2 regions of the Pandoraea sp. LA3 genome follow, and region 1 is predicted to be linked to the other one. Evidence: riboswitches for the same ligand, from Rfam matches in the RefSeq annotation. Region 1 holds a riboswitch; the other holds the start of a gene.

The links. Region 1 has a riboswitch for thiamine pyrophosphate ahead of C5N93_RS01490 (FAD-dependent oxidoreductase). Riboswitches for the same ligand answer to the same signal wherever they lie in the genome.
Region 2: another riboswitch for thiamine pyrophosphate. It lies ahead of thiC (phosphomethylpyrimidine synthase ThiC); the one in region 1 lies ahead of C5N93_RS01490 (FAD-dependent oxidoreductase).

The regions. Positions count from the first base shown of each region.
Region 1 is NZ_PTPY01000015.1:55,977-60,395, forward strand. Features, by position in the region: gene C5N93_RS01485 (ABC transporter ATP-binding protein/permease) at 105-1,892, opposite strand; TPP riboswitch at 2,168-2,319, shown strand; gene C5N93_RS01490 (FAD-dependent oxidoreductase) at 2,471-3,613, shown strand; gene thiS (sulfur carrier protein ThiS) at 3,630-3,827, shown strand; gene C5N93_RS01500 (thiazole synthase) at 3,856-4,419, shown strand, end outside.
Region 2 is NZ_PTPY01000028.1:246,875-251,293, forward strand. Features, by position in the region: gene C5N93_RS09410 (hypothetical protein) at 1-370, shown strand, start outside; gene thiC (phosphomethylpyrimidine synthase ThiC) at 506-2,422, opposite strand; TPP riboswitch at 2,496-2,594, opposite strand; gene C5N93_RS09420 (hypothetical protein) at 2,789-4,419, opposite strand, start outside.

The sequences.
Region 1 (4,419 bases):
CCAGACGCGTCAATATTATTTATGAAGTGAACGAACCGGGGCGCAGCACCCGTGCCTGCGTGCTCCCCGGCGTCCGATCCATCGTGCCGATCGACATCCACAACCTAGCTCGCGGCCGCCACCGGCGACGACTCGACGCCACCGAGTGCAGGCAGCGTCATGGTGTGCTGATGGAAGCGACCGAGCGTTTCCCGATGCGCCACACTCACGATGGCCGTGCCCGGCAGCCGTGCATGCAGGGCATCGTACACGGCCGCTTCGGTCTCGACGTCTAGCGCGCTGGTCGCTTCATCAAGGAACAGATAGTCCGGTTTTTGCAGCAATGCGCGGGCGGCGGCGAGTCGCTGTTGTTCGCCACCCGACAGACGTCGCGCCCAGTGCGCGGAGGTCTGCAATTCGTCGCTGTATTGCGACAGATTCACCGCACTCAGTGCGTCGCGGCATTCGGCGTCCGTGAAGGTGTCGGGCGGCGACGGGAACGCCAGCGCGGCCTTGAGTGTGTCGATGGGCAGGTAGCTCTGCTGCGAGAGGAAGAGTACGCGGGCGTTGGCGGGGACTTCGATGCGTCCGCTGCCGAAGGGCCACAGCCCCGCGAGTGCGCGCAGCATGGTGCTCTTGCCGCAGCCCGAGCGTCCGCGAACCAGCCAGCGCGAGCCCGGCGTGAATGCGAACGAACCCGCCACCGTCAGCGGTGTGCCATTGGGCAGCGACAGCTTGAGATCGGCCGCCGCGTAGGCCGGGGCGTCGTTGACCGTCGCCACCGAGATGCCGCCCTTCTGGGCCGTTTGGGCCGTTTGCGGGGCTTCGTCGATCACGCGCGTGAATTCGCGCAGACGGTTGATCGTCGCCTTCCAGTCGGCCAGCGTCTGGAAGCTGTTCACGAACCACGAGAAGCCGTCGCTCACCTGACCGAAGGCGTCGATGATGCGCATCAGCACGCCCAGCGTGAATGCGCCCGCGAAATAGCGCGGCGCGGCCGCCATGATCGGGAAGACGATGGCGATCTGCGCATAGATCGAGTTCGCGAAGATCAGGCGCTTGGTCACGACCATGATCTGCCACCAGTTGTCGCGCACCGCACCGAACGCGCCTTTCAGCCGCGACAACTCCGCGCCTTCGCCGCGATAGAGCGCGACTTGCTCGGCCGATTCACGCAGACGCACCAGCAGGAAACGGAAGTCGGCTTCGACCTGCTGCTGGCGATAGCTCAGCCCCACGAGCGGGCGACCGACCTTGAAGATGAAGAACGAGCCGACGATGGCATACAACGCCGCGACCCACACCATGTAGCCCGGGATCGTGACGTTCATGCCGCCGAGCGCGAAGGACAGCGCGCCGGAAATCGTCCAGAGAATGGTGATGAAGGAGAACAGCGAGACGAGCGTGGTGAGCAGGTCGAGCGACAGCGCGAGCGACGAACTGACGAGCGTGCGGATGTCCTCGGAAATACGCTGGTCGGGGTTGTCGGCGAGGTGATCGCGCTCGATCCGGTAATACGCCTGATGGGCGAACCACTTGGTCAGGTTGGCGTCGGTGACCCACTGACGCCAGCGGATTTCGAGCATCTGCCGAAAGTAGGTACGAAACGTCGCGATGATGATGAAGCTGAACGCCAGCACCGCGAACTCGGCGAGCGACGACTTGAAGACCGGCCAGTTACGTTTGTCGAGTGCGTCGTAGAAGCTGGCGTTCCACGCGTTGAGTCGCACGTTGATGAACACGACCGCCAGATTGAGCGCGATGACGAGGGCGAGCAGCCGTCGGCCCTCCCAGCGCTTTTCCGACACCCAATACGGTCGGATCAGTTGCCACGCGCTGGGATGCTTCGGCGGTCTGGGCGCAGGCGTGGCGGTGACGCCGGAGGCCGGGGCGGCGGGCGGTGTGGGGGACATCGGCGTCTTGGCCATGATCGTCAGGCGGCGTGGCCGCGGTGTGGCTACGTTGTCGAGCGCCGTCGGGCGCCATCTTTGGCTGATTGGACCGCAGTTCCCGATGGTGCGTTGCAGGATTTACGGCCTGAGACGCGTGTGACGGGGATTTTCAGTTTACGGACCGTTACAAGGGCCGGGAGATTCGTCGAAAAACGAGACGCCAAGTACGGTAAATCGCGTGCGAACGCCCGGGAAGCCAGCTTGCACGGGCGTCGGCATCTATGTTGTAATGGCTCCGGGCGAAACAGGGGTGCTCCGTAACTGACGTAGGCGGGACGCAGGCGATGGCTTACCATGCGTCACCATGTCAGAGATCATGCGGGGCTGAGAGAGACCCTTTGCACCCGACCCGGGTAATACCGGCGTGGGAAGTTTCCGACTCCTCCAGTGGGGTAAGGTGTCCAACACCGTTTCGTCCTTTTGCTTTCATGAGGAAAGGACCCCATGCGTTGCCTTCCACAACACCCAACGAATTCCCGTGAGTGCCTGCGCGCCTTGATGGCTTGCGTGCGCTCCACGCGTTCCACGGCTAAGCACGTATGAGCGCGGCCGCTTCACGTCCTGCCGGGCGTCCCGACGTCGCCGTGCTGGGCGGCGGGCTGTCCGGCCGTCTGCTGGCCTGGCAACTGATTCGCGCCGGTGCGCGCGTGGCGCTCTACGAGCGGGGCGACGCCGATGGTTCGTCCGCCGCCGGCTGGGTGGCCGCCGCCATGCTCGCGCCGCTGGCCGAAGCCGCCGTGGCCGAGCCGAGCATCGTCGAGATGGGCGCCGTCGGTCTGGAGCGCTGGCCCGGACTCATCGACGGACTGCCCGAACACGTCTTCTTCCAACGCAACGGCACGCTGGTCGTGTGGCATCAGCCCGACCGCGCCGAAGCCGTCATGTTCGATCGCCGCATGCGCGCCAACGCGCCGCCGGAACTGCTGCGCGGTGGCGTCGAGCGCATTGCGGGCGCGCAACTGAAAGAGGTTGAGCCGGCGCTCGCCGGGCGCTTCCAGGAAGGGTGGCTGCTGCCGAACGAAGGGCAACTGGATAACCGCCAGTTGCTGCGTGCACTTGCCGCCGGGCTGGAAAAGGCGGGCGCCGAGCTGCACTGGCGTACCGAGATCGCGGAAGGCGAATATCCCGACGCCGGTCTGGTCGTCGACTGCCGGGGGCTGGGCGCCCGCGAGGCGCTCACGCAACTGCGCGGCGTGCGCGGTGAGGTGGTGCGCATTCACGCGCCGGGGATCGGGTTGCGACGTCCGGTGCGCTTGCTGCATCCGCGCTATCCGATCTACATCGCACCGAAGGAAAACGATCTGTACGTGATCGGCGCGACCGAACTCGAATCGGAAGACATGTCGCCGATGACGGTGCGCTCGGCGCTCGAACTGCTCTCGGCCGCGCACTCGCTGAATCCGGCGTTCGGCGAGGCGCGTATCGTCGAGCTGAACGTCAATTGCCGTCCGGCGCTGCCCGACCATCTGCCGCGTGTGCAGTGGGACGGGGCGCGGTTGCTGCGCGTGAACGGTCTTTACCGTCACGGCTATCTGCTGGCGCCGGCGGTCACGGGAGAAGCCTGCGCGCTGGCGCAGGCATTGATGCAAACGACGGGCGCGCCAACGGGCATCGGGCAAGCGTTCGACTGGGAGACGTGGCGAGCGAGCCGGCCTTGGCCGGACTTGTTCCGTCAGGTATGAGAGGAAGGTGCAGGCGATGGACATCCATATCAATCAACAGACACTGAGCGTGGCCGAGACTGCGACGCTGGCCGAGGCGCTCGCCGCCTACGGCGCCAAACCGCCGTTCGCGGCGGCGATCAACGGGCAGTTCGTGCCCAAGACGCAATACGCCGCGCGCGCGCTCGCGCAGGGCGACAAGATCGACGTCGTGCAACCGGTGGCCGGAGGCTGAAATGAACGCATTCACGGAATCGAACAACGTGGCCGCCAGCAGCACGCGCGACGCGCTCACGCTTTACGACACCCGCTTCGGCAGCCGCTTCCTGCTCGGCACGGCGCGTTACCCGTCGCTGCAAGCGCTTAACGACTCGATCGACGCCGCCCGTCCGGGCATGGTGACAGTAGCGTTGCGCCGTCAGTTGTCGGGCACGGGCGCGCAGGCGTCCGAAGGGCATTTCTGGGAGACGCTGCGCCGCCTGGCGGTGCCGGTGCTGCCCAATACCGCCGGTTGCCACTCGGTGGAAGAGGCCGTGACGACGGCGCAAATGGCGCGCGAAGTCTTCGAGACCGACTGGATCAAGCTCGAACTCATCGGCGACGACTACACGCTTCAGCCCGACCCGTTCGGTCTCGTGACGGCGGCCGAGCAACTCATTCGTGACGGCTTCAAGGTGCTGCCGTACTGCACGGAAGATCTGGTGCTGTGCCGCCGTCTGCTGGACGTCGGCTGTCAGGCGCTGATGCCGTGGGGCGCCCCGATCGGCACGGGCAAGGGCGTGATCAATCCGTATGGCCTGCGTCTGCTGCGCGACCGGTTGCCGGAC
Region 2 (4,419 bases), on a different contig from region 1:
GCGCCTGTTGCCACCGTCCGAGAGTACCGAATGGATGCTTCGCGTAGGGTTCTCCGACGGTTTGCCGATGCATCAGGCATTCGTGCGTGGCGACCTGCCCGCGACCGTGGGGCTCGGCACGGATGAGTGGGTCAAACTGGCGTTGGGCATCGAGCAGCTGGGCGAGCGTCACTGGGACATGCGCCACGTGGAAGTCGTCGACGCGGCGGCGCTGCCAGCCACCAACACCAAGGCGTTCACGGCATTGGCGACGTCGCTGTCGTCGACGGCGCCTCACATCGCCACGCAGCGCTTGCGTAACCAACTGACGATGCGGGGTATTCCTACGCTGCCGGCCGAAGCGACGAGCCGTGCGCCCGTCAGCGGCTGAGGGCGTGTGATCTGACGCGAACATCGACCGGCGTCATGCGCCACCGTCGTCACCATCGCAAAGTGCCGCATCAATAAAAAACGCGCCCGGAATCTCCGGGCGCGTTTTGCGTTCAACGAACAGCGAGTGCCGGCATCAGGTGCGGCGATAGATCTCCGCACCGCTCTTCACGAACTCGACCGCCTTCACTTCCATCCCTTGCTTGAGGGCGGCTTCGTCGGTGATGCCCTGCTTGGCGGCGTAGTCGCGCACGTCCTGCGTGATTTTCATCGAGCAGAAGTGCGGTCCGCACATCGAGCAGAAGTGCGCCACCTTGGCGGAGTCCTTCGGCAGCGTCTCGTCGTGGAATTCACGCGCCTTGTCCGGATCGAGACCGAGGTTGAACTGGTCTTCCCAACGGAATTCGAAACGTGCCTTCGAGAGCGCGTTGTCGCGAATCTGCGAGCCGGGGTGACCCTTGGCCAGGTCGGCGGCGTGCGCAGCGAGCTTGTACGTGATGATGCCTTCCTTCACGTCGTCCTTGTTCGGCAAGCCGAGGTGTTCCTTCGGCGTGACGTAGCACAGCATGGCCGTGCCGTACCAGCCGATGGTGGCGGCGCCGATACCCGACGTGATGTGGTCGTAACCCGGGGCGATGTCCGTGGTCAGCGGTCCGAGCGTGTAGAACGGGGCTTCGTCGCAGTACTCGAGCTGGAGATCCATGTTCTCCTTGATGAGCTGCATCGGCACGTGACCCGGGCCTTCGATCATCACCTGGACGTCATGCTTCCACGCGATTTGCGTGAGTTCGCCCAGCGTCTTGAGTTCGGAGAGTTGCGCTTCGTCGTTGGCGTCGTAGATCGAGCCGGGACGCAGACCATCGCCCAGCGAGAACGCGACGTCGTACGCCTTCATGATTTCGCAGATCTCTTCGAAGTGCGTGTACAGGAAGCTTTCCTTGTGGTGTGCGAGGCACCACTTGGCCATGATCGAGCCGCCGCGGCTGACGATACCCGTCATGCGGTTGGCGGTCATCGGCACGTACGCGAGGCGCACACCGGCGTGGATCGTGAAGTAGTCGACGCCTTGCTCGGCCTGCTCGATGAGCGTGTCGCGGAACATTTCCCACGTCAGGTCTTCGGCCTTGCCGTTCACTTTTTCCAGTGCCTGATAGATCGGCACCGTGCCGATGGGCACCGGGCTGTTACGCAGGATCCACTCACGCGTTTCGTGAATGTGCTTGCCGGTCGACAGATCCATGACCGTGTCGCCGCCCCAGCGGATGGCCCACGTCATCTTGTCCACTTCTTCGCCGATCGACGACGTCACGGCCGAGTTGCCGATGTTCGCATTGATCTTCACGAGGAAGTTGCGGCCGATGATCATCGGCTCGGATTCCGGGTGGTTGATGTTGTTCGGGATGATGGCGCGGCCGCGGGCGATTTCCTCGCGCACGAATTCCGGCGTGATTTCGGCGGGAATGCTCGCGCCGAAGTGTTGCCCCGGGTGCTGGCGCGAGAGCAGCTTGGCCAGACGCTCGCCCTGCGGGCCGGCAGCGCGCACGCTCTCGATGTATTCCTGGCGGCGCAGGTTTTCGCGGATGGCGATGTATTCCATCTCGGGCGTGATGATGCCCTGACGCGCGTAGTGCATCTGCGTCACGTTCTTGCCGGCCTTGGCGCGGCGCGGCGTGCGATGCAGGCCGGGGAAGCGCAGGTCTGCGGTCGCGCTGTCGTCGGCGCGCTCGCGACCGTAGGCCGAGGACAGGCCCGGCAGCGATTCGGTGTCGTTGCGCTCTTCGATCCACTTGGCGCGCAGCGCCGGCAGACCCGAGCGGATGTCGATGCGGGCGTTCGGGTCGGTGTACGGGCCCGAGGTGTCGTAGACGTAGATCGGCGGGTTCTTCTCGCCGCCGAAGCTGGTCGGCGTGTCGGATTGCGAGATTTCGCGCATCGGGACCTGAATGTCCGGACGCGAGCCTTCTACGTAGATCTTGCGGGAATTGGGCAGCGGAGCGATCGCGGCTTCGTCCACGCGCGCGTTGGCTGAGAGGAACTTCGGATTGGCGTTCATGCAATGTCTCCTGGCGGGGCACGTGTTGACGCCGACTAAATCGGCGCAAAGCGGCTCAGGAGCATGAACGGGGGCGAGGAATTTCTACGCTCCCTGCGCTGGCATTATCCAGATCAGGTTCTAAGGGTATTTCTCACCCACAACTCACGTTGCAGGACCCCTGCGCTTAGCTTTGCGGCAACGATACACCGACATACCCGGCCAGCACAAGCGCGGCGTGTCCCGAAAAACGTGAACGGCGCATTGCTGCAACGCCGCATGCGGCGGGTCTTCCAGCGCTCGTCATCTCGTCGGGACGATCGGTGTCAGGATCGGGAAATTCGTTCAAGTTTTGCCAACGGCGATCAACACGTGCCGATGTCCGCGCTACTGCGCCAGACGCACTTCCCGCTGGAATTCACGCGGCATCAGACGGAGCGCGTCACGGAAAAAACGCCGGTCCGGTGGCGGCAGCATCGGCATGACACGTCCCAGTGAGTGGGCCGCATGCAACGCCTGAGGCGAGTCACCGTCCTGGTGCAGTGCAAACCACAGCATCTCGAACCACAGATTCGCGAGTTGCAATGGCTCGAAACGCACGCGTCCCTCCTCATGGTCGGCCAGCGTGGTCATGACGACGTCGGTCCAGCGCAGGAACCCCTTGGCCCGCGAGAATGGCGCGCCGAACGGTTGCACGGCGTCGAGAAACGCGTCGACCGCGAGCGGTGTGCTCGCCCGTAGCGTCTCCAGATCGGGGTCGCGCCGCACCGGTACCGCCCCGCGCGCGATGCGCAACAGGAAGACGGTATTCCAGACGGAGTTCCCGCCCACGCCGAAACGATCGCATATCCACTCCGACAGGCCGATCCAGCGCAATGCCTGACGCTGCACCTCGGCGGCGGCCAGTCGTCTGCCCGGGTCGATGAGCGCGCCTTGCCAGAACAGCCAGAGCGACAGACCGATGTTGGCGGCCACGTGCTGTGCCAGTTCGATGGAGTCGGCTTCGAAGGCGGCTTGCAGGGCGTCGGAGAAGGCGGCGAGGGCGTCGGCGGCCGATTGGGCACGCGCAGGCAGCGGACCGTTGCGTGCGGCATGCGACTTGTACAACAGCGCCTGGAGATTGCGGCTTTCGAAGCGGATGCGGGGGTTGTAGAGCAGGCAGGGGGCAAGCGAAGCGTCGTCGCTGATGCGCTGCAAATGGGCGAACGCGCCGGCTTCGTCGCGCAATGCGTACGCTTGCCACGCCTGCACGATCCAGTGCATGGCGCGTAACGTCGGCGAGCCAGTCTGATGGGCGCCGAACGTTGCGGCGAGCGTAGCGAGTGACTGTTTCGTGCGGGTGGCATCTCCCATGCGGCGCCACACGATCGTCTCCGCGAGCAGGGCAATGCCGCGTTGCACGTCGTCCACCGCGCAGACCTGTGCGGCATGGAACGACGGAATCGCCCCGGTGCGTTGCCGTCTGGCTTCGCCGGGCGACGACATTTGAGGCGGCGCGAAGAACACGCCGTCCTGCATGTCGCGTTTGCCCAGCGTCAGGTGATGCCAGAACGCGATGTCCTGCATGACGTAATCGAGGGCGGGCGACTGCGTGTCGGGGACGGCGCCTTGCGGCAACCCGAGGAAGGTGGCAATGGCGCGACGCGAATCGTCGGGCGCGGTGTCGCCGATCATGACCACGAGGCGCGACATCTCGTGTGTCGCGAGCCAGAAGGGGCCTCTGCCGCGTCCCCGGGTGGGCAGCAGACGGACGTCCATGTGACGGTCGTCACCCCAGCCGACAGCGATGCCCCATCGCGCAAAATCCGAAAACGCCCGGCTGATGAGCATGCGCAGATCGCCCGCGATGGCTGCCTGACCGAAGCGGATCTTCAGCGAAGCGAGCGAGACCGTGGTGTTTTCGTAACGCGCCGCGTAGTAGACGCGCATCAGCAGCCAGAGGCTCTGATAGCGCACGGGCTGGCCGTCGATCTTTTGCGGCGTGTCGAGTCGCACGACAAGCGGGGCGTGCGGCGGTG